Regions from separate parts of the Nakamurella panacisegetis genome, predicted to be linked through region 1. Evidence: riboswitches for the same ligand, from Rfam matches in the RefSeq annotation. Region 1 holds a riboswitch; the other holds the start of a gene.

Region 1 (11,384 bases):
GACGAACCGCGTGACGAATGGTCCGCGCAGCGGGTGCTGGACACCGAGGCGAACAACGCCGACCGCCCCGACGTGCGTCTGCTGGCCGCCGTGGAGGACGCCGTCACCGGGCATCTGGTCGGCTACACCGAACTGGCGGTCCCCCGAGACCTGTCTGCGCCGGTCAGTCAGCGCGACACCCTGGTGCTGCCCGGGTCGCGCGGACACGGCCTCGGTCTCCTGCTCAAGCTGGCCAACCTGGTCACGCTGCAGCGGGATCACCCGGGCCACCCGGCGGTCCTGACGTTCAACGCCGAGGAGAACCGGCCGATGCTCGACGTCAACGAGGCGCTCGGCTTCGTCCCGATCGGCTACGAAGGCGCGTGGAAGAAGGTGCTGTCCTACCCGGCGTCGGAGTAGCTGATCTCCGGCCACAGGTTCAGGATCGCGTCGACCTTGTGCTGCATCATGTACGCGTGGTCGAACGAGGGACGTTCGCCCAGTTCAGCCAGCAGGTCGCGCAGGATCCGGTAGGCCATGGTGCGCCCGGCGGTGTTGGTCTGCAGGTAGTAGTACGTGCGGGCCGGGTGGGCCGAGTAGTCGGTGTAGGACTGCAGCACCTTCCCGGGCGAACTGAGCTGGGACGTCGTCGTCGGGCGCACGGTGCCCATCATCTGGATCGGCACGACGTGCCAACCCTCCCGGTACACCACACCCGGCTTGGCACCCGGCTTGGTGACCTCCTCGCGCCAGAACATCTCCACCTCGAGGACCGGACGTCCGTCGTCCTCGCTGCGCACCCTGAACTCCCGGCGCAGGTGCTTGAGGCGCTCCAGCGCGGACAGCGACGCGCGGCCCTCGCGGCTCAGCGGTGCGAGGTAGATGTACTTCGGCCGGTCCCAGACGATGGGCCCGATCGCGCCGATCTCGTCATCGTCCTCGCTGAGCCAGTTCTGCGGCTCCGGCGCGGCCGTCCGGGCGGCGGTCGCCGGGGCCGCAGCTGGGCCGGCGACCGTGGGCGGGGTTGATGGTGCGGCAGACTGCGTCACGGCGTCGGGGGTCCCTACTGGTTGAGCCGAGCGGGTCTCAGGTTCGGGACGGGCCGGACTGGTTGGCCGCGGCGGGGTGGGCCGCCGATCGGGAATGCGCTCCACCACACGGTCGGCCGGATGAGCCGGGGCAGCGGGCCGGTACTTCTCCACGGCAGCCTGCAGGAAGTCGTCGGTCAGCGGTTCGCCGGCCAGCGCCTTCCATTCGGCCATCGCGGAACGTACTTCTTCGACGGTATCGGGTTCGTCGGCCAGCAGCACGGCCTCGGCCCGCTTCGGCAGCGGTCTGACCGCGTCGGCCGAGCCGACGAGCACGAACGACGGGTCGCCCTCGGCCAGGATGACCTTGGCGTGCAACATCGGGAGCGAGTACACCCGGACGCCACGCCGGGTCCAGCCCAGGAGCACTTCGGGATCGGTCTGTCCTGATTCGAACGCCTTGACGCCGGCGTCGACCACGATGGTGGCCGGTCCGCGGAGGGGCAGGAACGCGTCGGCGTCGCGTCCCACGACGGTGAGCGCCGCCTGGATGTTGGTGTACGCGTACAGCAGATCACTGATCTCGGACCAGACGTCGGTCCCGTGGATCAGTCGGGCGGACCTGTCGTCCAGGTCCAAGGTGCGTTTCCCCATGCTCAGCAGTATGTCTCAGGCGAGCACACCGCGCAGACCACCCAGGGCCCGCTGGGGCGAGCATCACGGCCCTCGCCGACGCACAACACCGCCCTGGCCGGGCCGGCGGCTCGGGTGGGTAGCCCGGCATCCACCCAGGCTCCCTCGGCCGCCCCGTACAGTGGCCGCGTGCCGCCGACCTCGCGCCGCCGGACCAGCAGGCGGCGGACCACCGGAACCGCCGGGCGGACGACCCGACCGGATCCGATCCCCGTTCCGTCCGAGGGGCGGCTGTGGCTGCTGGACGTGCCGTTCGGCATCAAGGTCCCGGGCACCACCTACGACGCCGCCCGCAAGGTCTACGTCCACGCCGGTGCCGAGCTACCGCCGGATCTCGTCCCGTATCGCTCGCAACCGCTGACCTGGCTGCGCTGGTTGGAGGACGACGCCAACTCCACCGACGGCCGGATCACCGCCGAACCGGCCGGGATGACCCCGCGAGCCCTGCAGACCGAAGGCGCGGCAATGATTCTGGCCGCCGCGACCAGCGAGATCGGTGGTGCCCCGGCGCGTGGGGTACTGCTCACCGACGACGTCGGCACGGGCAAGACGTTGACCGCCTGGCTCGGCCTGCTGGCCGTCGCGCGCGAGCGCGGGGCGCGCAACGTACTCGTCCTGGTCGACCGGCCCAAGCAGATCACCATCCCGCACTGGAGACGCACCATCCTGGCCGCCGGGACCGACGGCTTGCGGGTGCTGATCTGTTCGCCCGACGAATTGGGCCGGCTTCTGGTGCGGGGGCGGCCCCGGTGGACGATGGACATCGTCATCGCTGACGAATCCCACCTCTACCGCAACGTGGAAACCCAGCGGGTGCAACGTTTCCGGCGCGTCACCCGATTCACCGACCCGCACCACAAGGCCCCGTTCGTCATCCACCTGACGGCCACGCCGGCCAACCATCCGGCCGAGCTGACCTATCTGGCGCCGCTGCTGGCCCAGGTGCACGGCGAGCCGGTGGCCCGCTGGACCGACTTCGGCAACCGCCTGCTCGAGGCCGAACTGCCGTTGGCCCGGGCCTATGGCAAGTGGACCTGGAACGACCGGGCCGGGGCCGACGGCGGGATCCGGGCGCAGGGGTCGGCGACGGTGCGTGGTTGGCTGGCCGACGCCCGCCCCCCGTTGACCCTGCATCGCCCGGCGCCGTGGGGTCCCGCCCCGCTGGAACTGCTCCCGGTGCAGCTCAGTCCGGACGAGACCCTGGCCTACCGGACCGCGTGGACCCAGTTCCAGCGGGCACTGGCCGATCTGGCTGCCGACCGTGAGGTGATGGCCCGGCCGGCCCGGCGGACCGCTTCCGGTCGCGCCGCCGTGTTGCGGTTGCGGCAGAAGGCGTCTCTGTTGCGGGTGGCTTCCACCGCACAGTGGGCCACCGCCGTGGTCAAGGCCGGGCGGCAGGCCGTCATCTCCTGCGAGTTCATCTCGGCCGCCGCCGAGCCCATCGCCGAGAACCTCGAGGCCGCAGGCATTCCCGTGGCCCGGCTGTACGGCACGCAGGATCTCGAGGAGCAGCGGTTGCGGTTCCAGCGCGGCGGCGCGCCGGTGGTCGTGTTCACCCCTTCCACCTCCCTGTCCCTGCACGCGGGCGAGCTACTGCCCGGCGGCCCCGCCAGCCCGGCCACCCGGGAAGGCCTGATGCACAACGTGCGGTATTCCGGCCTGCAGGGCCGCCAGATCCTCGGCCGGTCACATCGCGACGGTCAGGTCTGCCCGTGGTGGCTCGGGTACGCCGAAGGCACGGTCGAGGAGACCATCGCCCAGATCATGATCGGACGGTTCTTCGCCGCGGACCACACCGCCGGCGCGGACAGTGCGGCGCTGGGCGAGGTGGCGGCGGCCCTTGGGGTCTCGTGGCTCCCGACATCGGCCCTGGAGTCGGCCGGGGAATGACACCCGGGCGGGTCGACTCCTACGTCCGGGGCCGCAGCCGGAGCCCGGACATCCCGCCGTCGACCGCCAGGTCCGCCCCGGTGGTGGAGCCGGCGGCCGGGGACGCCAGGTAGACCACCGCCGCGGCCACCTCGCTCGCGGCGACCAGGCGCCCGTGCGGCTGGCGGGCGGCCAAAGCGGCCAGCTCAGCGGCCGGATCGGGTGCCGACCGGAGCAGCCCCTGGATCCACGGTGTGTCGGCGGTGCCTGGGTTGACCGCATTCACCCGGACGCCATCGGCCATGCCGTCGGCGGCCATGGCGCGGGTCAGAGCCGACACCGCGCCCTTGCTCGCGCTGTAGACGGCACGTTGCGGCAGGCCGGCGGTGGCCGCGACCGACGAGGTGTTCACCACGGCGGCGTGTTCCGAGGCCCGAAGGTGCGGCCACGCAGCGCGCGAGACCCGGGCGGTACCCACCACGTTCACGTCGAGCACGCGGTGCCACTCCTCGTCGGTGCTGTCCTGCACGGCCCCCTGCGCACCCATGCCGGCGTTGTTCACCAGCAGATCCAGGCCGCCCAGCTGCTCCACGGCCGCTGCAACGGCCGAGCGCACGGAAGGATCGTCCGTCACGTCGGCCCGCACGTAGCCCCACCCGTCCGGCAGATCGGCCGGTCGTTCCGATCGGTCCAGTACCACGACCTGCGCACCCTCGACCGAGAAGGCTTGCGCCACCGCGAATCCGATGCCCGATGCGCCACCGGTGATCAATGCCCGCAACCCGTTCAACTGCCCCATCTGGAGACCCTTCCTTCATTCATGCGCCCGCCACCCGGGTCCGACTCAGGAGCACCAACCGACGGAGAGCTCGCGTGGAGATCCAGCTCGATGCGGCCGGAGTCACCGCCGTCAGATCGCCCGGTCGCCACACCCGTCACCGTGCAGGCCCACATCATCGACGGTTGTCCGGCGGTGGATGCATCCGGGGTCGCGGGGCCGTTTCGTCCGGTTCCCGCGCGCTGGTTGCTACTGTCCTCGGCCAGGAGCACCGCCGGCCGCGACGGCCACCCGGTCGGTTTGACGCGATCGGCGGCCCAGGGCCCAGCACGACGTCGTCCGCGAGAAGCAGGTGGGACCGATCCCCCGGAAAGGTTGATCAATGGAGATCATCAGATACGTTGCCGAGTCGAAGGTTCACGTCGGAATCCGGTCCGAGGACGGAACGGTCAGGCGGCTGGCCGCGCGGTCGCTGGCCGAGTTGCTCCGGCTGCCGTTCCCGGTCCTGAGGGCCCTGGTCGAGACCGGAGGGGTGGTCGAGACGGCCGACCTCCGGATGTTGCCGCCCGTCGACGGGCTGACCGAGGTGTGGGCCAGCGGCGTCACCTACCGCCGGTCGAGCATGGCCCGTCAGGAGGAGAGCGTCGTCGCCGACGTGTACGCCCGGGTGTATGAGGCCGACCGTCCGGAGCTGTTCTTCAAGAGCGTCCCGTGGCGAGTGGTCGGTCACGACGAACCGATCGGCGTCCGTCCCGATTCGGAGATCAACGTGCCCGAGGCCGAGCTCGCCGTGGTGGTCAATGCTGCGGGCGAGATCGTCGGCGCCACCATCTGCGACGACGTCTCCTCCCGCTCGATCGAGGGTGAGAATCCGCTGTATCTCCCCCAGGCCAAGGTCTATTCCGGATCGTGTGCGATCGGCCCGGGGATCCGGCCGATCTGGGAGATCGAGGATCTGCAGAGCCTGAACATCCAGGTCCGGGTCGAGCGGTCCGGGGAGACCGCATGGGCCGGCTCGACCAACACCGACATGCTCAACCGCACCCCGGCCGACCTGGTCGGATTCCTGCGGCGTCACGCCTCCTTCCCGGACGGCGTCGTGCTTTCCACCGGAACCGGCCTGGTGCCCGAGATGGATTTCGACCTGCAATCGGGCGATACCGTCGTCATCGAGATCGAATCCGTCGGCGTCCTGTCCAATCCGGTGATCCCGGCGACCACCGACGAGTTCGCCTGGCTGACACCGGATCCCGCGCGCGCCCCGTAGCTGTGCTCGCCGCGCGTCCCGCCCGGCCCCCAAACAAGAAGATCCCCGCTCGGCCAACCGGCCGAACGGGGATCACTGTGGTGGCCAGGGCCGGGATCGAACCGGCGACCTTCCACTTTTCAGGCGGACGCTCGTACCGACTGAGCTACCTGGCCTCAAACAACAGGCCGGACCCAGGAGACCTGAGCCCGGCCGATGCTTGGCGACCCCGACGGGACTTGAACCCGCGACCTCCGCCGTGACAGGGCGGCGCGCTAACCAACTGCGCTACGGGGCCTTGATGAATCAAGACCAACTGCATACATCTACCCAGACCTTAGTCTGCATTTCTGCGTACCCCCAACGGGATTCGAACCCGTGCTGCCGCCGTGAAAGGGCGGAGTCCTAGGCCGCTAGACGATGGGGGCCTAGACGTCGTCACCGGGGAGAAGTACTACCTGACCTCACCGGCTTCAACGGCTGTCCGTTGGGAGCTACGGAAGCATACGACATCATCGGACCCACCTCCAAAACGATGCCGAGACCTGCCGGCGGCCTCTCGCACCATTGTCCTGACCTGCATGGATGGCACAACACCGAAGCCCCTGACCGGAGTTGGGCCGTTCCGGCGTTACCCAGGTCACACCGGGCAGCGGTGGCGGCCGCCCGGCCGCGGGGCTTTCGCGATCCCCGACGGCTTGCTACCCTTCACCTCGAAGGTCATGAGTGCCAGCGGATAGCTCCGGCTTGCTGGCCGGCAACCCTCCTACCGCGGTGGGGTGCCCCGGATGAAGACCTGGCTTGGTGCGAGGTGCATCAGGCAAGCGCGGACCACCCGGCTCGGCCGGGAGTCCAAGGATTCCTGAGGATCTTTGATGACCGCTGTTCTCGACCGTCCCGACTGGCTCTCCGCGACCGCGCCCACCCACCCGGTGCGTTGGTCCGCCGAAGCCCCGATCGCTCCGCGCCCCGGTGTCCGCCACCCGCACGCTCCCGGACTGGAGATCGTCGGGGCCCACGCCCAGGTGCCATTGGCCGGCGGTGGATTCGTGGAGTACGCGAACCTGGATCACGGTGCCTCGGCTCCGGCCCTGCGCGTCGTCCGCGACACCGTCGACGCCCTGTTGGAGCGTTACGCCAGCGTGCACCGCGGCGCCGGCTGGCACTCGAAGGTCTGCACCGCCCTGTACGAGGGAGCCCGCCGCCCGATCCGCGACTTCGTCGGCGGCCGCAGCGACGACGCCGTGATCTTCACCAAGCACACCACCGACTCCTTCAACCTGCTGGCCCACTGCCTGCCGGCTCGCACCACGGTCGTCGTCTTCGAGACCGAGCACCACGCGGCGCTGCTGCCGTGGGAGGACCGCGACGGCATCAACGTGGTGCGGCTGGCCGCGCCGGCCTCACCGGGCGAGGCGGTGTCGGCGGTTGATCACGCGCTGCGCACCCGGCCGGCCGGTCCGGCCCTGCTGGTGGTTACCGGCGCCTCCAACGTCACCGGCGAGATCTGGCCGGTGACGGCCCTGGCCGCGGTGGCCCGCGCCCGCGGCGCCCGGGTGGCCCTGGATGCCGCGCAGTTGGCTCCGCACCGCCCGTTCTCCATCCGGGAACTGGGGGTCGACTACGTCGCCCTGTCCGGACACAAGCTGTACGCCCCGTACGGGTCTGGCGCGCTGATCGGCCGGGCCGATTGGCTGGAGCTGGCCCCTCCCTACCTGGTCGGCGGGGGCGCCACGGCGACGGTCACCGACGAGGAGACCACCTTCAAGCCGGTGCCCGACCGTCACGAGGCCGGTTCCCCGAACGTCCCCGGCGCCGTCGCCCTGGCCACGGCCTGCCACGCGCTGGCCGCGGCCGACCGGGAAGGCCTGGCCGCGTCCGAGCAGGCGCTGACCGAGCGGCTGCGGGACGGTCTGCTCGACATCCCTGGCGTCACCGTGCATTCGTTGTTCGGCGATCAGGTCCAGACGATCGGAGTGGTCACGTTCACCGTCGCCGGCCAGAACTCGGCCGTCGTCGCCGCTGCCCTGTCGGCCGAGCACGGTATCGGCGTCCGGGACGGCGCGTTCTGCGCACAGCCGTTCGTTCGTCGGTTGCTCGGCGCGGCCGGGTGCGATGTCCAGGACGGCACCGGCCACGCCATCCGCGCCTCGGTCGGGCTGGGCAGCACCACCGAGCACGTCGACCGCCTGGTCGACGCGGTGGAATCCATCGCCTCGCGCGGTCCGCGGCGCCGGTACGTCGTGGTCGACGGCCGGCCCACCCCGGCCGTCGACGACCGCGAACTGCCCGTCATCGCCCCCTGGCAATAGCCGTCACCGGTTGCGGACGCAGCCGCGCACGACGAAGGGCCCGGCGGATGACCGCCGGGCCCTTCGATTCGTTCTGCGAAAGGATCAGACTTCGTGCTTGCCGTGGTCCGGAGCGGCCGCCGTCCCGTCGGGCCGGATATCGGACCCGGCGACCAGGTCGGCCACCGCGACGTGCTCGCCGCCGGCCTCAGGTGAATGGGCCGGCGCATGCTCTCGGGCCTCTTCGCGAGCCGCCGCGGCCTCTTCGGTGCGTTCGGCGGCAACACCCATCGGCGCGGTGACCTGCTGCTCCGAGGCCGGCAGGGTCTCGGCGGCCATGCTGGCCTGTTCCATCTGCGTCTCCTGCAGCGCCGACATGGTGCGCAGCGGGGTCTGCTTGATCATGATCACCAGCGCGAAGGCCACCAGCATGCAGATCGCGCCGCACACGTAGACGACGTGCGTGGAGTTGACGAACCCGACCTGGTACGGGTGAGCGACCACCTGGTCGATCTTGGACAGGAACGATGAATCGATCTTGAGCTGCTGTCCGAGGGAACCGAGGTAGGCCTCCACGTTCTGACCGGCCTTCGCCGCAGCCTTGCCGGCCGCCTGCAGAAATGACGGCTCCGTGACGGAGACCTTCAGCGCCTTCGCCGTGTTGTCACCGAGGGTGTTGAACAGCAGCGACAGGAAGATTCCCACACCGAGCGTGCCGCCGAGCTGGCGGAAGAACGTGGCCGAGGAGGTGGCCACCCCGATGTCCCGGGCCGGGACCGCGTTCTGGACGGCGATCAGCAGGGTTTGCATGCACAGCCCGAGGCCGAGGCCGATCAACAGGAAGTACACGTCGAGCTGGAAGAACCCGGTCTGCACCTTGATGGTCAGCAGCAGGACGAAGGCGACGGTCAGGATGGCGGTGCCGATCACCGGGAAGATCTTGTACTTGCCGGTGCGGGAGGTGAGCTGACCGGACACGATGGAGCCGGCCATCAGACCCACCATCAGCGGCAACAGCAGCAGGCCGGACCCGGTGGGGGTGGCCCCCTTCACCAGCTGCAGGTACAGCGGCAGCATGGAGATCGCGCCGAACATACCGACGCCGACCAGGACGTTGACGCCCAGGCCGAGGCTGAACGTCGCCTGCTTGAACAGGCGCATCGGGATCAACGCCTCGTCCTTCATCCGGAGTTCGATCAGGATGAACGCGATGATGCCGACGACCGCGACGGCGATCAGGCCCAGGATGCGACCGGACCCCCAACCCCATTCGCTGCCCTGTTCGGCCACGATCAGGATCGGGACGATGCCGACGACCAGGGCCAGTGCACCCCACCAGTCGATCCGGTGGTCACGGCGAACGTGCGGGATGTGCAGCACCTTCCACACCACGACGAGGGCCACGAAGCCGATCGGGACGTTGACCAGGAAGACCCAGCGCCAGCCGGCGATCCCCAGGATGCTGGTCGCTCCGGCGAAGAATCCGCCGACCAACGGGCCGATCACCGACGAGGTGCCGAAGACGGCCAGGAAGTAGCCCTGGTACTTGGCCCGTTCCCGCGGCGAGACGATGTCGGCCAGCACCGCGAAGGCCATGGAGAACAGACCGCCGGCGCCCAGACCCTGGAAGGCGCGGAACGCGGCCAGCATCGGCATCGACGTGGCGAACGAACTGGCGGCGGATCCGATGATGAACAGGGTGATGGCCGTCAGGAACAGCGGCCGGCGTCCGTAGATGTCCGACAGCTTGCCGTAGAGCGGCGTCGTCACGGTCGAGGTGATCAGGTAGGCGGTGGTGACCCAGGCCTGGATGTTCAGGCCGTGCAGGTCGTCACCGATGGTGCGGATAGCGGTGGAGACGATCGTCTGGTCGAGCGCGGCGAGCAGCATGCCCAGCAGCAGACCGACCAGGATGGTCATGATCTGCTTGTGGGTGAGCCCGGCCGGACTCGGTGGAGCCGCGGTGGCGGCCGTTGATTCGGTGGTGGCCATCAGTTGGACCTCTCGATGCTGGCTTGCGGTCGTGGTGGAGTCCCTGCAGAGGCGGCGGCGTGCAGGTGATGCGATCTGTTCATGCTGGTCAGGACCTCGTCTCGGTGGTCCTCGAGACTTTGCGTGTAGCGCCGGAGCAGCCGCAAGAAGTTGCTCCGGTCCTCGGCCGGCCAGTCGGCGATCATCGGCTCGATCATCTGGCCCCGATTCACGAAGTGCTCCTGAACGCGACAGACGCCGAGCTCGGTCGGCACCAGGATCGACGCCCGACCGTCGTCCGGGTCGGCCTTGCGCTCGACCATGCCCGTCCGGACCAGGGTCGCCACTTGACGGGAGACCGTGGAGGGGTCGGCGTTCATCGATTCGGCGAGTTCCTTGGCCCGGCGCGGGCCCTCCTTGACCAGCCGCACCAGGGGGAACAGGGCGGTCGTCTCGGGATCGGCGGCCGAGGCGATCCGCGCCTTGATACTTCCGTAGATGCGCATCATCGTGATGATCGAATCGGCGATCTCGGCGGCCTGATCGGCACCCGCCGGTCGGTCGATGTCGGCCGGCTCGCCGGCCCAGGACGGCGCGCCCACGGAGGTGTCACCCGTCATCGTTCCCCTCCCCTTCCTGCGATTCGCGGCCGGCCCGGCTGCAATTGCTTGCAGCCTGCATCTAGTTGCCGCCCGCAATAATGCACCGCTACTTGTGCCGACGCAACTAAATATCTCGGCCGCCGGTGCCGCCCTGGTCGGGCCGGCCCGCGACGTCAGGAATCGAAGTCCACGGTCACCGCATCGGACACCGGAAGGGCCTGGCAGGTCAGGACGTAACCGGCGTCGACCTCCGCCTTCTCCAGCGCGAAGTTCCGGCGCATGTGCACCTCGCCGTGCGTCACCAACGCTCGGCACGTTCCGCACACTCCGCCCTTGCAGGCGAAGGGCAGATCGGGGCGAACCTTCTGCGCTCCGTCCAGCACCGTGACGTTCGGGGGGACGGTGGCAATGGTGCTGCGGCCGTCGAGGATCACGGTCACCTCCGCGCCGGGCCCGGCCGGCGCGTCCTCATGGCGGGTCTCGACCGGCGGTTCGTCGCCGACGTAGAACAGCTCGCGGTGGATGCGGTCACCGGGAACGCCGAATGCGGTGAGCACCTCGATGGCGTCGGTCACCATCCCGAACGGCCCACACAGCCAAAAGTGATCGACGCCCTCGACGTCGACGGTGGCCGGCAGCAACCGTCGGAGACGGTCGGCATCGAGCCGGCCCGAGAACAGTTCCACCTCCTGCGGCTCGCGCGACAGCACGTGGACCAGGTGCATCCGGGATGGGAAGGCATCCTTGAGGTCGGCGACCTCGTCGGCGAACATCACCGAGTCGCTGCGCCGGTTGCCGTAGATCAGCGTGACCGTTGACTCGGGGTGAGCGGCCAGCACCGAGGCGGCGATCGAGAGCATCGGGGTGATCCCCGATCCGGCGGCGATCAGGACGTGACGGCCGGGGACCTCCAGGTCAGGGCTGAAG
Region 2 (11,384 bases), 2.1 Mb from region 1:
CATCTCGATGGGGTCCTCGACCCCGGACTTCTGCTCCGGGGTCAGCGCCAGCGCACCCCAGTACTTGGTGTCGTGCATGGCCTTCTCGCGGTCGTGGTCGAAGGAGACCTTCATCTCGATGAGCAGGTCGAGATCGTCCAGGGTGCGGCCGACCTTGCCCGCTCCTTCGGCCAGGGCCGGGAGCAGGGTGTCCCGGTACAGGGTGTCGGCCTTGCCGGAGGTGGTGATGAAGCCGTCGGCGATCCGTCCGGCCAGGCGGGTCGCAGCCGGGCCGGAGGCCCCGATGTAGATCGGCACCGGCTGTTCCGGCTTGTCGTAGATGGTCGCCTTGTCGGTCGAGTAGTAGGTGCCGTCGAAGGTGACCCGGTCCTCCCGCCACAGCTGCTGGATCAGCAGCACCGCTTCTTTCAGGCGGGCGAACCGCTCCTTGCCGTCGGGCCAGGTCAGGCCGAGCGGGACCTCGTTGAGGGATTCGCCCGAGCCCACGCCGAGGATGATCCGACCCGGGAACAGCAGCCCCAGGGTGGCGAAGGCCTGGGCGATGACGGCCGGGTGGTACCGGAACGTCGGGGTCAGGACCGAGGTGCCGAGGGTGATCTTCTCGGTACGGGCGCCGAGCGCCCCCAGCCAGGGCAGCGCGGCCGGAGCGTGTCCCCCGTCGTGTCGCCAGGGTTGCAGGTGGTCGGAGACGAAGACCGAATCGAATCCGGCCTGCTCGGCCAGCACGCCGAAATCGGCCAGCTCCTTCGGTCCGAACTGCTCCGCTGAAGCCTTGTACCCCAGGCGCAATGCCATCACCGACCCTCTTTCTGCCCCGATGACGGGACGTTCGCTGCTCCCGCCCGCGCCCCGTCATCGGGGCCGGCGTTCTCCACATTCTTACCCCGGCCCCGACCCGGCCCTCACGGCACCCGACCCGTTCGGACCGTGTCCGGGGGTCGGTCAGGCCAGCGCCCCCCGGACGACGGCCGCCACCTGGGCCGCTTCGATCAGGAACCCGTCGTGCCCGTGATCCGAGTGCATGGTGACCAGGGGGGCCGCGCCGCGGGCGGTGGCCAGGCGCGCCCCCTCGGCGGGCGTGTACAGCCGGTCCGAATCGACCACGGCAGCCGTCAGCCGCGGCGAGAACCGTTGCAGCACGGCCTCGACCCCGCCGCGGCCGCGGCCGATATCATGGGCGTTCATCGCCTCGGTCAGCACCATGTAAGAGTTGGCGTCGAACCGCCGACCGAGCTTGGTGCCGTGATGGTCCAGGTACGACTCGACGGCGAACTGCGGTCCGTCGTCCTGACGGGCACGGCCGAACCGGGTGTTCAGTTCATACCCGGACCGGTAGGTCGTGTGGGCGATCTGACGTGCCACCGACAGCCCCCGCAACGGCGGTCGACCGGCGTAGTAATCGCCGCCGGCGAAGTCCGGATCCATCCGGATGGCGGCCAGTTGCGATGCCGCCCAAGCGATCTGGTCTCCGGACGCGGCCGCCGTCGTGGCCACCGCGATCACCCGCCGGACCTGGGCGGGGTAGGTGACCCCCCACTCCAGGGCCCGCATGCCGCCCATCGAGCCGCCGAGCACGGCCGCGAAGGAGCTGATGCCCAGGTGCTCGGCCAGGGCGGCCTCGGCCTTGACCTGGTCGCGGACGGTGATCGCGGGGAACCGCGATCCGTACGGCTGGCCGTCGGGAGCGGGCGAGGACGGCCCGGTGGTTCCCCGGCACCCGCCGAGCACGTTGGCCGCGACCACGAAATACCGTTCGTCCAAGGGGGACCCGAGACCGATCAGCCCCTCCCACCAGCCGGGGGTCGGGTGATCGGGGCCGGGTGGCCCGACGACGTGCGAGTCGCCGGTCAGCGCGTGCTCGACGAGCACGGCGTTGTCGCCGCGCTCGTTGAGCTGCCCCCAGGATTCGTAACAGATCCGCACCCCGCTCAGGGTGACCCCGGACTCCAGCGACAGGTCACCGATGTCGAGGTACCGACGGGCCCCGGGCAGGCCGGTACCGCCGCCGGAGCCCACAGGCTCGGCGGTGGTACCGGGTCGAGAGGTCAGGGTCATGGTGCGGCCGAGGGAGCAGCCCGGATCAGGACTTCGCCGCGCGGAACCCGGCGTCCAGGTCGGCCAGGATGTCGTCGACGTTCTCGGTACCGACGGCCAGCCGGATCAGTCCGGGCGTGACGCCGGTGGTCAGCTGCTCCTCGGGCGAGAGCTGGCTGTGGGTGGTCGAGGCCGGATGGATCACCAGCGACCGGACGTCGCCGATGTTGGCCAGGTTGGTGAACAGCTCCAGGGCGTCGGTGAACTTCTGTCCGGCGGCGACGCCACCCTTGATCTCGAACGAGACGATCGGGCCACCGCCCAGGGGCGAGTACTTCTGCTGCTGGGCGTGCCACGGACTGGACTCCAGGGCCGGGTAGGACACCGACTGGACCTCGTCGCGTCCTTGCAGGAACTTGGCCACCGCGGTCGCGTTCGCGACGTGCCGCTCGATCCGCAGGCTCAGCGTCTCGATGCCCTGGGCCAGCAGGAAGGCGTTGAACGGCGAGATGGCCGGGCCCATGTCGCGCAGCGACTGGAGGCGCACCTTGAAGATGAACGAGACGTTCGCCTTGAACAGGCCTTCCGGACCGAGATCGCGGCCCCAGACCAGGTTGTTGTAACTCGGGTCCGGGTTGTTGAAGTTGGGGAACTTCTCCGGGTCGGCCGTCCAGTCGAAATTGCCGGAGTCGACGATGGCGCCGCCGATGGCCGTCCCGTGACCGCCCAGGTACTTGGTCGCCGAATGCACCACGATGTCGGCGCCGTGCTCGAACGGTCGGATGAGATACGGGGTCGGCACGGTGTTGTCCACGATCAACGGCACGCCGTTGGCGTGGGCCACCGCCGAGACCACCTCGAAGTCCAGGACGTCGAGTTGCGGGTTGGAGATCGACTCGGCGTAGAACAGCTTCGTGTTCGGCTTCACCGCGGCCTGCCAGGACTCGGCGCTGTCCGGGTTCTCCACGAAGTCGACCGTGATGCCGTACTTCGGCAGGGTGTAGTGCAGCAGGTTGTAGGTGCCGCCGTAGAGCCGCGGGGAGGACACGATGTGGTCGCCGGCCTCGGCGATCGACAGAATGGCCAGGGTCTCGGCAGCCTGGCCGGAGGCGACCAGCAGTGCGCCGACGCCACCCTCCAGCGATGCGATCCGGTCCTCCACGACGGCCGTGGTGGGGTTCATGATGCGGGTGTAGATGTTGCCGAGCTCTTCCAGCGCGAAGAGTTTGCGACCGTGCTCGGACGAGTCGAACGCGAACGACGTCGTCTGGTAGATCGGCAAGGCTCTGGCCTTGGTGGTCGGGTCAGGCGTCTGGCCGGCGTGGATCTGGCGGGTTTCGAAGGACCATTGGGGGCTCATCGGTGGGCTCCAGGCTGGGTGGGTCTGCGACACGGTTCCGGTCGCAGACGGGTGGCGGTGAGCCGCCGATGAGGCAGCGACTCACCCGATTCGACAACGATTTGGGCTCGCCGCTGGCGGGCCCGCGCTTGCTATTCGTCAGGTGCAACGAACAGCCAGGTCATCACCCGGGGCACCCCACCGCGAGTGGAGGGTTGCCGCCCAGCAAGCCGGGGCTGTGTGCTGGAACTCAAGACCTGCCCCGAGCATACCGGGCACCGTTTCCCGCCCGCAGGGAATACGGGTTAATGCGCCGGGGACCGAACTCACGCCGGCGGGGCAGATCCGGTCGGTGCTCGTGTTCGCGGCTCTGGCCATGGCGCCGGAGGGCGTCGCCCCGCGGTCGGCCGCACCGGTCCGGGGGTTGGGTCAGCGCGCCACGTGGTGGGGACTGACGGTGACGGGCGCCTGGTCGGCGGCGGCGGTCTCCGTGTCGGCCAGGCGGGCGGCGTGCGCCTTGGCCACGGCTCTGAGCTCCGATTCCGGATCGCCGCCGGCAGCGCCGGCCGCGTAGGCGATGCGGAAGATCTGCTCGGCCGGCGAGTCTCCGGTCGGCGGATCGATCTCGACCCCGAACCTCGCGGCCCGCGCCCCGAGCTTCGCGGCCAGGGCCACCGCCGGCTGCCCGAGAGCCACCCCGGACACGACGGACGACCGGCCGTGTTCGGCCTTCTTCAGCTCGTCCCACCGCACCTGCTGGTCGGCCGCATCCTGGATCGGCTCCGCCCCGGCAAAGACGTGCGGATGGCGCCGGATCAGCTTGTCGACCAGATCTGCGGCCACATCATCCACGTCGAAGCCACCGAGCGCACGGTCGCGTTCGGCGGCGATGCGGGCGTGGAAGAGGACCTGGAGCAGTACGTCCCCGAGTTCTTCACGGATGGCCACCTCGTCCTCGTCCTCGATGGCCTGGAGCAACTCGTAGGTCTCCTCGACCAGGTACCGCCCGAGGGAGGCGTGGGTCTGCTCGGCGTCCCACGGGCAACCGCCGGGCGACCGCAACCGGTCCATGACCTCGACTGCTTGCCGCAGGGGTGACTCGGGACTGCTCACAGGCCACCGTTGAGCGCAACGACCTGCCGGCTGACCGGATCCCAGGACCCGAAACGCGGATTCACCGAGACCGGCTCATCAGTGCTGGTCGGCACCATCAGGATGGCGAGATCGAAGAAGTCGGAGGCGGACTGGGCAGCCTGCAGGGTCGCCGCCGTGAGGTGGGCGGTGGAGACTTTCCGCTGGCTGATCCGGGCAACCAGGTACGACCCGTTCGTCGGCAGGATGATGAACGATCCGTTGGCCGCGCTGTACAGCCCCGCCGAGCCGGCACTGGGGGTAGTCAGCAGATTGAATTGGCGGTTGGACACTCCCCCTTGGCCGGCCGCGGCGACGTCGGCGGTCAGCCTGGCCGGGTCGGCGCTGTAGACCGCCAGTTTGGCCACTGCCGCATCACGGGTCGCCGTCGGCACGCCGTCGACCACCACGCTGACGTCCGGCACGGTCACACCGGCTGCGGGTATCCCTCGAGCCAGTTTGCCGAGCAACACGTAATCCCTGGACAGCGTCGGCAGGTCCGCGCTCTGCAGATTCAGCGACGGGATGACCTTCTGCGTCGAGAACTGCGCCTGCGCCGCGGACACCTCGCTCGCGGTTGCCGTCACGCCTGCGGCCGCCGCAGCTCGCTCGATCAACAAGTGCCGGACCTGAAAGGTCAGTTGGAGTCGATTCACCTGGGCTCGCTGCGAGTCATCCAGACTGCCCTGACCGAGTTCGTCGATGAACGCAGCGCTCTGCTGCTGGATCGTGGACTCGCTGATGGCACTCGGCCCGACAACCGCGGCCGAGCCCGACTCGCGGACCACCGAACACGCGCTGCTGGTCATCAACAACACGGCCATCCCGAGCCCCAGCATGCGGCGGCGCCCTCCGGCTCCACGACGAGCCATCTGCAGTACCACGAGCCTGACCTCCGAGGATTGCCGGACGATGCCTGGCTCAGCCTGCCACAGCCCCTCGGGGGCGGCCCACCGTCCCCGGCTTTACGGGCCACCACGGCCATGGTCGTGACCGGGTCAGCCGGCGGCACGTTGACCGGAAGTGACCGAGCCGACTTATCCAGCCGGTCGACTCCGGATCCGCTCACACCGTCGGGTGGTCTTTCCCACACCTTCAACCCCGCCTGCGGTCCGACGCCGCCGATTGGTTGCGGTCCGTAGCCATCACGCTGAGTGTTCAAGATCCAAAGCACACTCAGTAGCACTTTGCGCCACCCAACACACGCTCTGTAGCCATGGGCACGCTACGCCCAGGTCGGGACAAGGTGACGTTCCGTAGACCATAGATTACAGTTAGCAACAACGCACTGCTGCTGACAGAAGAGCTTACCCAGAGCAACGGGACGAGGGCCGACCGCAGGTTGCCGAGATCGAACAAGAAGCCGCAAACAGACAGACCTCGAGAGGCCTCCAGTGACTACACCCGGTTCCGACGCCCGCGCCCCCCGCACGTTCAACCGTCGGAATGTTCTTCGGCTTGCCTTCACAGCCGTACCCATCGGCGTCGGCGTTCTGGCCTTCCCCCGCCTCGGCGGCACGGCCGCGGCCGGCACCACGCCCACCATCAACATCATCGATGCGGTGTCGCAGAGCATCGGGACCACCTTCGTCCTGGGGACCACCAAGCCGGATGCCAGCACCACCGGCGTGCCGGCCGGCACCAGCCTGGTGGACGTCACCGGCGCTTTCACCGCCTCGGTGGCCGGGGCCGTCATCACCAACAAGCGGTTCCGCAACTATGTGTACGTGCGAGCGGCCAACGTCACCTTCCGCAACTGCGAGTTCCGCGGACCCGCTTCGGGCGCATTCGTCACCTACGGACTGGTCGACTGCCGATCATCAGCGGCCACCAACGTGCTGATCGACCGATGCACGTTTGCGGCCACCGCGACGAACATGTACTGGTGCAACGGCGTCTCGGTGCGCAGTGGGGCTTCGGTCACAGTGAACCGCTGCAACATCTCGGCCGTCGCCGATGGCCTCAACGTGTCCGGTGCGTCACTGACGGCAACCGGCAACTACATCCATGATCTCTATTTCTTCAACAACTCGGTCGACCATGCCTCGGACGCCTACCACCCCTACTGGGAACACAACGACGGCATCCAGATCTCCGGCGGTGCGGGACCATACATGATCCGCGGCAACTACTTCTCGTCGTACGTGCAGCTCGGTACCAATGACGGAATCCATGGCATCCCGGCGATCGACCCGGCGACCGGATCCTGGAATCGCCGTTGGGGCGCCGGCATCACCGCGTCGCCCGACTCGGGTCAGATCACGAATGCGACCATCACCCAGAACTGGTTCGAAGGCGGCACGGCATCCTTCCAGTCGTCCTCGTCGGGCGAAGTCGGGGCGAACTTCGGAACGATCTCGAGCAACCGATTCGGCATGGATCAGTACAACTACGGCAGCAGTTCCCGCTACCAGATCCGCTACAAGAGCGGCATCACCATCGCCGGACTGGGAACCAATCTCTTCGATCCGTCGTGCGCGAGCGTGCCGTCCAGCATGAAGGATCAGACGTTCACGGTGAGCTTCACCGGGGGCATCCGAATCGACTGAGCCGCCCGGCTCAGTAGGCTCCGGATGACGCGACGACGGCTTTGGCGGTCTTCCACAGGATCACCAGATCACCGGTGATGGACCAGTTCTCGACGTAATACACGTCCAGCCGGACGGTTTCCTCCCACGTCAGGTTGGACCGCCCGGACACCTGCCACAGGCCGGTCATGCCGGGCTTCACCAGCAACCGAAGCCTGGCATCATCGCCATAGACGTCCACCTCGGTCCGAAGAGGCGGACGGGGGCCGACCAGGCTCATGTCGCCCTTGAGGACATTGAACAACTGAGGCAGCTCGTCCAGGCTGAAGCGTCGTAGAACACGACCGATCTTGGTCACCCGAGGGTCGTCGCGCAGCTTGAACAAGATGTCGTTCCCGGCATCCCGACTGCTCCGGCGGAGATCGGCCAACAGATCCTCGGCATTGGGCACCATGGATCGGAACTTGACCATCCGGAACGACTTCCCGTTGAGGCCCACCCGCTCCTGCCGAAAGAATATCGAGCCGCGGTCGGTGAGCTTGATCGACACCGCCAAGCCCAGCAGCACCGGCGACAACAGCAGGATCAGAACCAGCGCCCCGACGATATCGAAAGACTTCTTGACAATGCGATTGGCGCCCCGATACGTCGGGCGGTCGACGTGGATCAACGGCAGTCCGGCGATCGGAGTGGTGTGCACCCGCGGACCGGCGATGTTGGTCAGGGCTGGCGCCAGCACCAGGTCGATGTCAGTACTTTCAAGCTCCCACCCGAGCTTTCGGACCATGTCCGGGCTGAACGACGCAGTGGCTGTCACGGCGACCACATCGGCCCCGCAGGCAGTGGCGACACCGGCCACATCGGTCAGCGTTCCCAGGACGGGGAACCCGTCGACCGACATCGTGCCGCCCTGTTGGGTCACCGCGTGCTGATCGGCGGCCGTCACGCTCGTGCAGATACCGATCACCCGGTATCCGGCCAGCGGGGCCCTCCGCAGGGACCTGGTCAATTCGGTGGCCGAATGCACGTTTCCGACCACCAGGACCTTCGACTGGTACTCGCCGGCCAACCGCTTGGCGTGCAGCCACCGACGCCAGATGAAGCGCGAAAGAGTCAGCGCCACCAATCCGGCCGGCATCACCACCAGCACATATACACGCGGCAGATTCAGGTCGAAGACGTAGGAACAGATCGCCACCAACCCGAAGAGGGTGACCGTGCTCTGCACGACGCGTTTGTATTCCTCGGGCCCGTAGCCGAGCACCGACTTCTCCCGTGACCCGCCCCAGTGCAATCCGACCAGCCACAGCAGAACCAGGCCGACCGTCAGTAACACGTAGCCGGTCTGGTCCGGAGCCCGAGAAACCCGAGTGGTCAACGATCCGAGGCGAATGGTGTGCGCCCCGACGGCGGCCCAGGTCACGACGACCACATCCGAGACGAACAGCCCGATGGCGTACCGCCGCGCCCATGGCAGCCCACGAGAGGCCGCGTCGGCCGGGGCGCCCGCACGGAGGGCGCCGCGTTCGTCCGACGCGGGAAGCGGCCGCCCGTCGGCCGGCACCTGCGCTGACCGCGGGCTTGTGCTGAGAGTCATCGTTCACCTCCCCTCAGTTGGATGTGGCAAGCACGAAAGCTCTTGTCGTTCTCGAAAACAGTTCATTGGATGTTCGACAGCGGACGGGCGTCGCGACGGGAGACCGCGGCTCAACCGGAGATGACAGCCAGTTCGTCCGTATCCGGCCCGGCGGTCGCATTCAGCACTCGGCGCAGCATCGAACTGGACGTGTGCACCGTGTACGGGAAATACACGATCTCGACTCCGACCGAGGCAAAATCCGACTCCAACTTGAGCCCTTTGGGAGTACCCCGCCAGTCATCACCCTTGAAAAGATGCGTAAATCCGAGATCCCGCCAGGAGTCCAGCTTCTCGGTCGTCCGCTCCGCATACACCTCGTCGACGTAAGAAATGTTGCGAACGATCTCCATGCGTTCCGGCAACGGGATCACCGGCAGCCGACCCTTCGTCAGCGCGCAGATCTCGTCCGTAACGACGCCCGCAACCAGGAAGTCGCAGCGCGCCTTGGCCTGCCGCAGGATATTCAGGTGCCCAACATGAAACAGGTCGTACGCGCCGGGTGCGTACCCGATCCGGATTGCCACTGCGTCGGTCCTCTCGCCAGCTCGGTCCACGAGCCCAGGGGACCGGACGGTCCCTGACTCATCAGCCCCGACAACTGACGGCTCTACGGATGACCGTATCGTAACCGACGGTGGCGATCGCGGCGAGAGAATGCCTCGAACGGGTTAACTGTCCCCCGTCAGGGGAGGCCGACGAGGGCTCTGTGTGTCTCGAAGGTTACTCTCTGTCCTGCTGAGCCGCCCGGAGGCGAACCGGTTGCTCAGTCGTCGCCGCCCGCGGAGCCCGATAGAAGGCCGTGAAGGTGGCCGACCACGGCCTCCCGTGCACCACGGCACCGGCGGGCAGCAGGTCGGAGAACTCGCGGAGCGACAGTAGGCGGGTGAACTCGGCATGACGATCGCGCCAAGCGGTCGACCAATGACGAAATATCGCCGAGGTGTGGGATTCGACGGGAAACCATCGATTTGGGGTCGTGATGACCCAGTTCCGGGCCACCCGCGTCTGCTCCCGCACGAAGGTGCGTTGTTCGTCCGCCTGCCCGACATGTTCGATGACCGCGTTGGCCACCACCAGGTCGGTAGCCCCGTCGCGAAACGGGAGGGCGCGACCGTCGGCCAGGACGAAGCGCCACGCACCGGGCGCGCTCAGGATGTCGCAGGCCGCCAGAACGTCGGCGTGGTCGGCCACAGCGCGTTCAACAATACGTTCGTTTGCGTTACCACCGGGACTGCAGCCGACGAAGATCGCATTGTGAACTCCGTTGTCGGCCATGAACTTCAGAATGAGTCGGGCCTTCTTCTGACGATTGCGCTTACTGAAGGCAAGTACCGCAGTCCTCATGATCCGGCGCATTGGAACCTCCCACTGGTCCGCCGCCCGATCAGGACCGAACGGTCAATTTCCTGTGATCCCAACAATTGTCGGCATGTTACAGCCACCTGGCGGTCGGCGCGCGGGAAACCGGGTTCCGATGACGGATGCGAAATGCTGAATTTCCGTCCTTCGGCCGTATGGCGTTGTTCTCGCCATTGTGGTCCGCTACGCTCGCGGCATGGCACCCGAGTCGACAGGCTCGTTTCAAGTTCTGGTGGTGTGTCACGCCAACCAGATCCGTTCGCCGATGGCCGAGATGCTGATCCGCCAGGCTGTGTCGGTCCACCCGGGCGGGCCGCCCGACGTAGCTGTTCGTTCGGCGGGGGTCCAGGCCGCCGACGGGTTGCCGATGCACCCGTGGGCCGATCGCGTGCTGACGAGCTTGGAAGTCCCCCACGATGGTTTCCTCACCACCCGGGTCACACCGGAGATGCTCGATGCCGCCGACCTCGTCCTCACGGCAGATCGCGTCAACCGGTCGCAGGTGGTTTCCCTCCACCCGGTCGTTCTCCATCGCACCTTCACCATCCGGCAGTTCGCTCGCCTGGTCGGTTCGGCCGCCGACCGGCCCACGGCGACGTCCGGTGGTGAGCTGCTCGAGCTGGCCATCTCGCAACGCAGCGTCGTAGCCGCGGGCCGGTTGGTCGACGACGACATTCCTGACCCGGCCGGACGATCCCTCCGGCGCGTGAGACGCGCTGCGGAGTTGATCCAGGACGCCGTAGGCTCCGCGTTCGCGACAGACGGTCGACCACCGTCGAGGGTGCGTCGACACGCGCTGGATTGACGTCCCGATCGAGACAGGAGACGCAGTCGAGCCGGTGGGACGAGTGCCCGGGCCCCACACGTCCCGTGACCGTGCGCTTCCGGTCAGGCGCGCGCCGCCCGCTCTTCGGTGCCGGTGACCGGACCGTCGGGGCCCGAGTTGTCAGGTGCAGCGTCCGAGCTGGAATCGGCCTCGCCCGCTTCGGTCCTGGGGCCGGCCCAGGCCTGCTTCGGTGCGTCCGACTCGCCGGTCCGGTCGGACGACTTGGTTCTCGACGCCGATCGGCGCCGGGTTCGGGGCTCAGCGCCCGCTTCGTCGATCGTCGCCGCGGAGGCGTAGCCGTACGGACCGTAACCGCGTTGGGCATCCGCTCCTTTTGTCGGGGCGAAGTTGAGGACCGTCCCGAGGATCCGGGCGTCCACCGCCCGCAGGCTGTGGACCGAACGCGAGACCATGCTTCGTTTGGTCTTGCCGTGCTTCACCACGATGACCGCACCGTCGGCGAAGGTCGCGGCGACCGCCGCGTCGGTGACCGGCAGCAACGGCGGCGTGTCGATGATGATCACGTCG

What was found. A riboswitch is a leader RNA that binds a small molecule or an ion and turns the genes downstream of it on or off. The one in region 1 is predicted to bind S-adenosylmethionine.
Region 2: linked by a shared signal. The riboswitch ahead of BLS97_RS02550 (bifunctional o-acetylhomoserine/o-acetylserine sulfhydrylase) and the one ahead of BLS97_RS11650 (aminotransferase class V-fold PLP-dependent enzyme) in region 1 are both predicted to bind S-adenosylmethionine.

Annotation. Positions count from the first base shown of each region.
Region 1 is NZ_LT629710.1:2,640,794-2,652,177, reverse strand. Features, by position in the region: gene BLS97_RS11690 (GNAT family N-acetyltransferase) at 1-399, shown strand, start outside; gene BLS97_RS11685 (phospholipase D-like domain-containing protein) at 381-1,661, opposite strand; gene BLS97_RS11680 (DEAD/DEAH box helicase) at 1,830-3,590, shown strand; gene BLS97_RS11675 (SDR family NAD(P)-dependent oxidoreductase) at 3,610-4,368, opposite strand; gene BLS97_RS11670 (fumarylacetoacetate hydrolase family protein) at 4,730-5,614, shown strand; tRNA gene BLS97_RS11665 (tRNA-Phe) at 5,693-5,769, opposite strand; tRNA gene BLS97_RS11660 (tRNA-Asp) at 5,815-5,891, opposite strand; tRNA gene BLS97_RS11655 (tRNA-Glu) at 5,949-6,021, opposite strand; SAM riboswitch class IV at 6,312-6,426, shown strand; gene BLS97_RS11650 (aminotransferase class V-fold PLP-dependent enzyme) at 6,469-7,905, shown strand; gene BLS97_RS11645 (MDR family MFS transporter) at 7,990-9,876, opposite strand; gene BLS97_RS11640 (MarR family winged helix-turn-helix transcriptional regulator) at 9,876-10,475, opposite strand; gene paaE (1,2-phenylacetyl-CoA epoxidase subunit PaaE) at 10,631-11,384, opposite strand, start outside.
Region 2 is NZ_LT629710.1:563,823-575,206, forward strand. Features, by position in the region: gene fgd (glucose-6-phosphate dehydrogenase (coenzyme-F420)) at 1-795, opposite strand, end outside; gene metX (homoserine O-acetyltransferase MetX) at 943-2,055, opposite strand; gene BLS97_RS02550 (bifunctional o-acetylhomoserine/o-acetylserine sulfhydrylase) at 2,081-3,394, opposite strand; SAM riboswitch class IV at 3,514-3,631, opposite strand; partial or broken gene BLS97_RS02555 (MazG family protein) at 3,803-4,486, opposite strand; gene BLS97_RS02560 (hypothetical protein) at 4,483-5,376, opposite strand; gene BLS97_RS02565 (hypothetical protein) at 5,899-7,053, shown strand; gene BLS97_RS02570 (sugar transferase) at 7,064-8,629, opposite strand; gene BLS97_RS02575 (adenylyltransferase/cytidyltransferase family protein) at 8,740-9,195, opposite strand; gene BLS97_RS02580 (methyltransferase domain-containing protein) at 9,392-10,027, opposite strand; gene BLS97_RS02585 (arsenate reductase/protein-tyrosine-phosphatase family protein) at 10,227-10,835, shown strand; gene BLS97_RS02590 (polysaccharide biosynthesis tyrosine autokinase) at 10,919-11,384, opposite strand, start outside.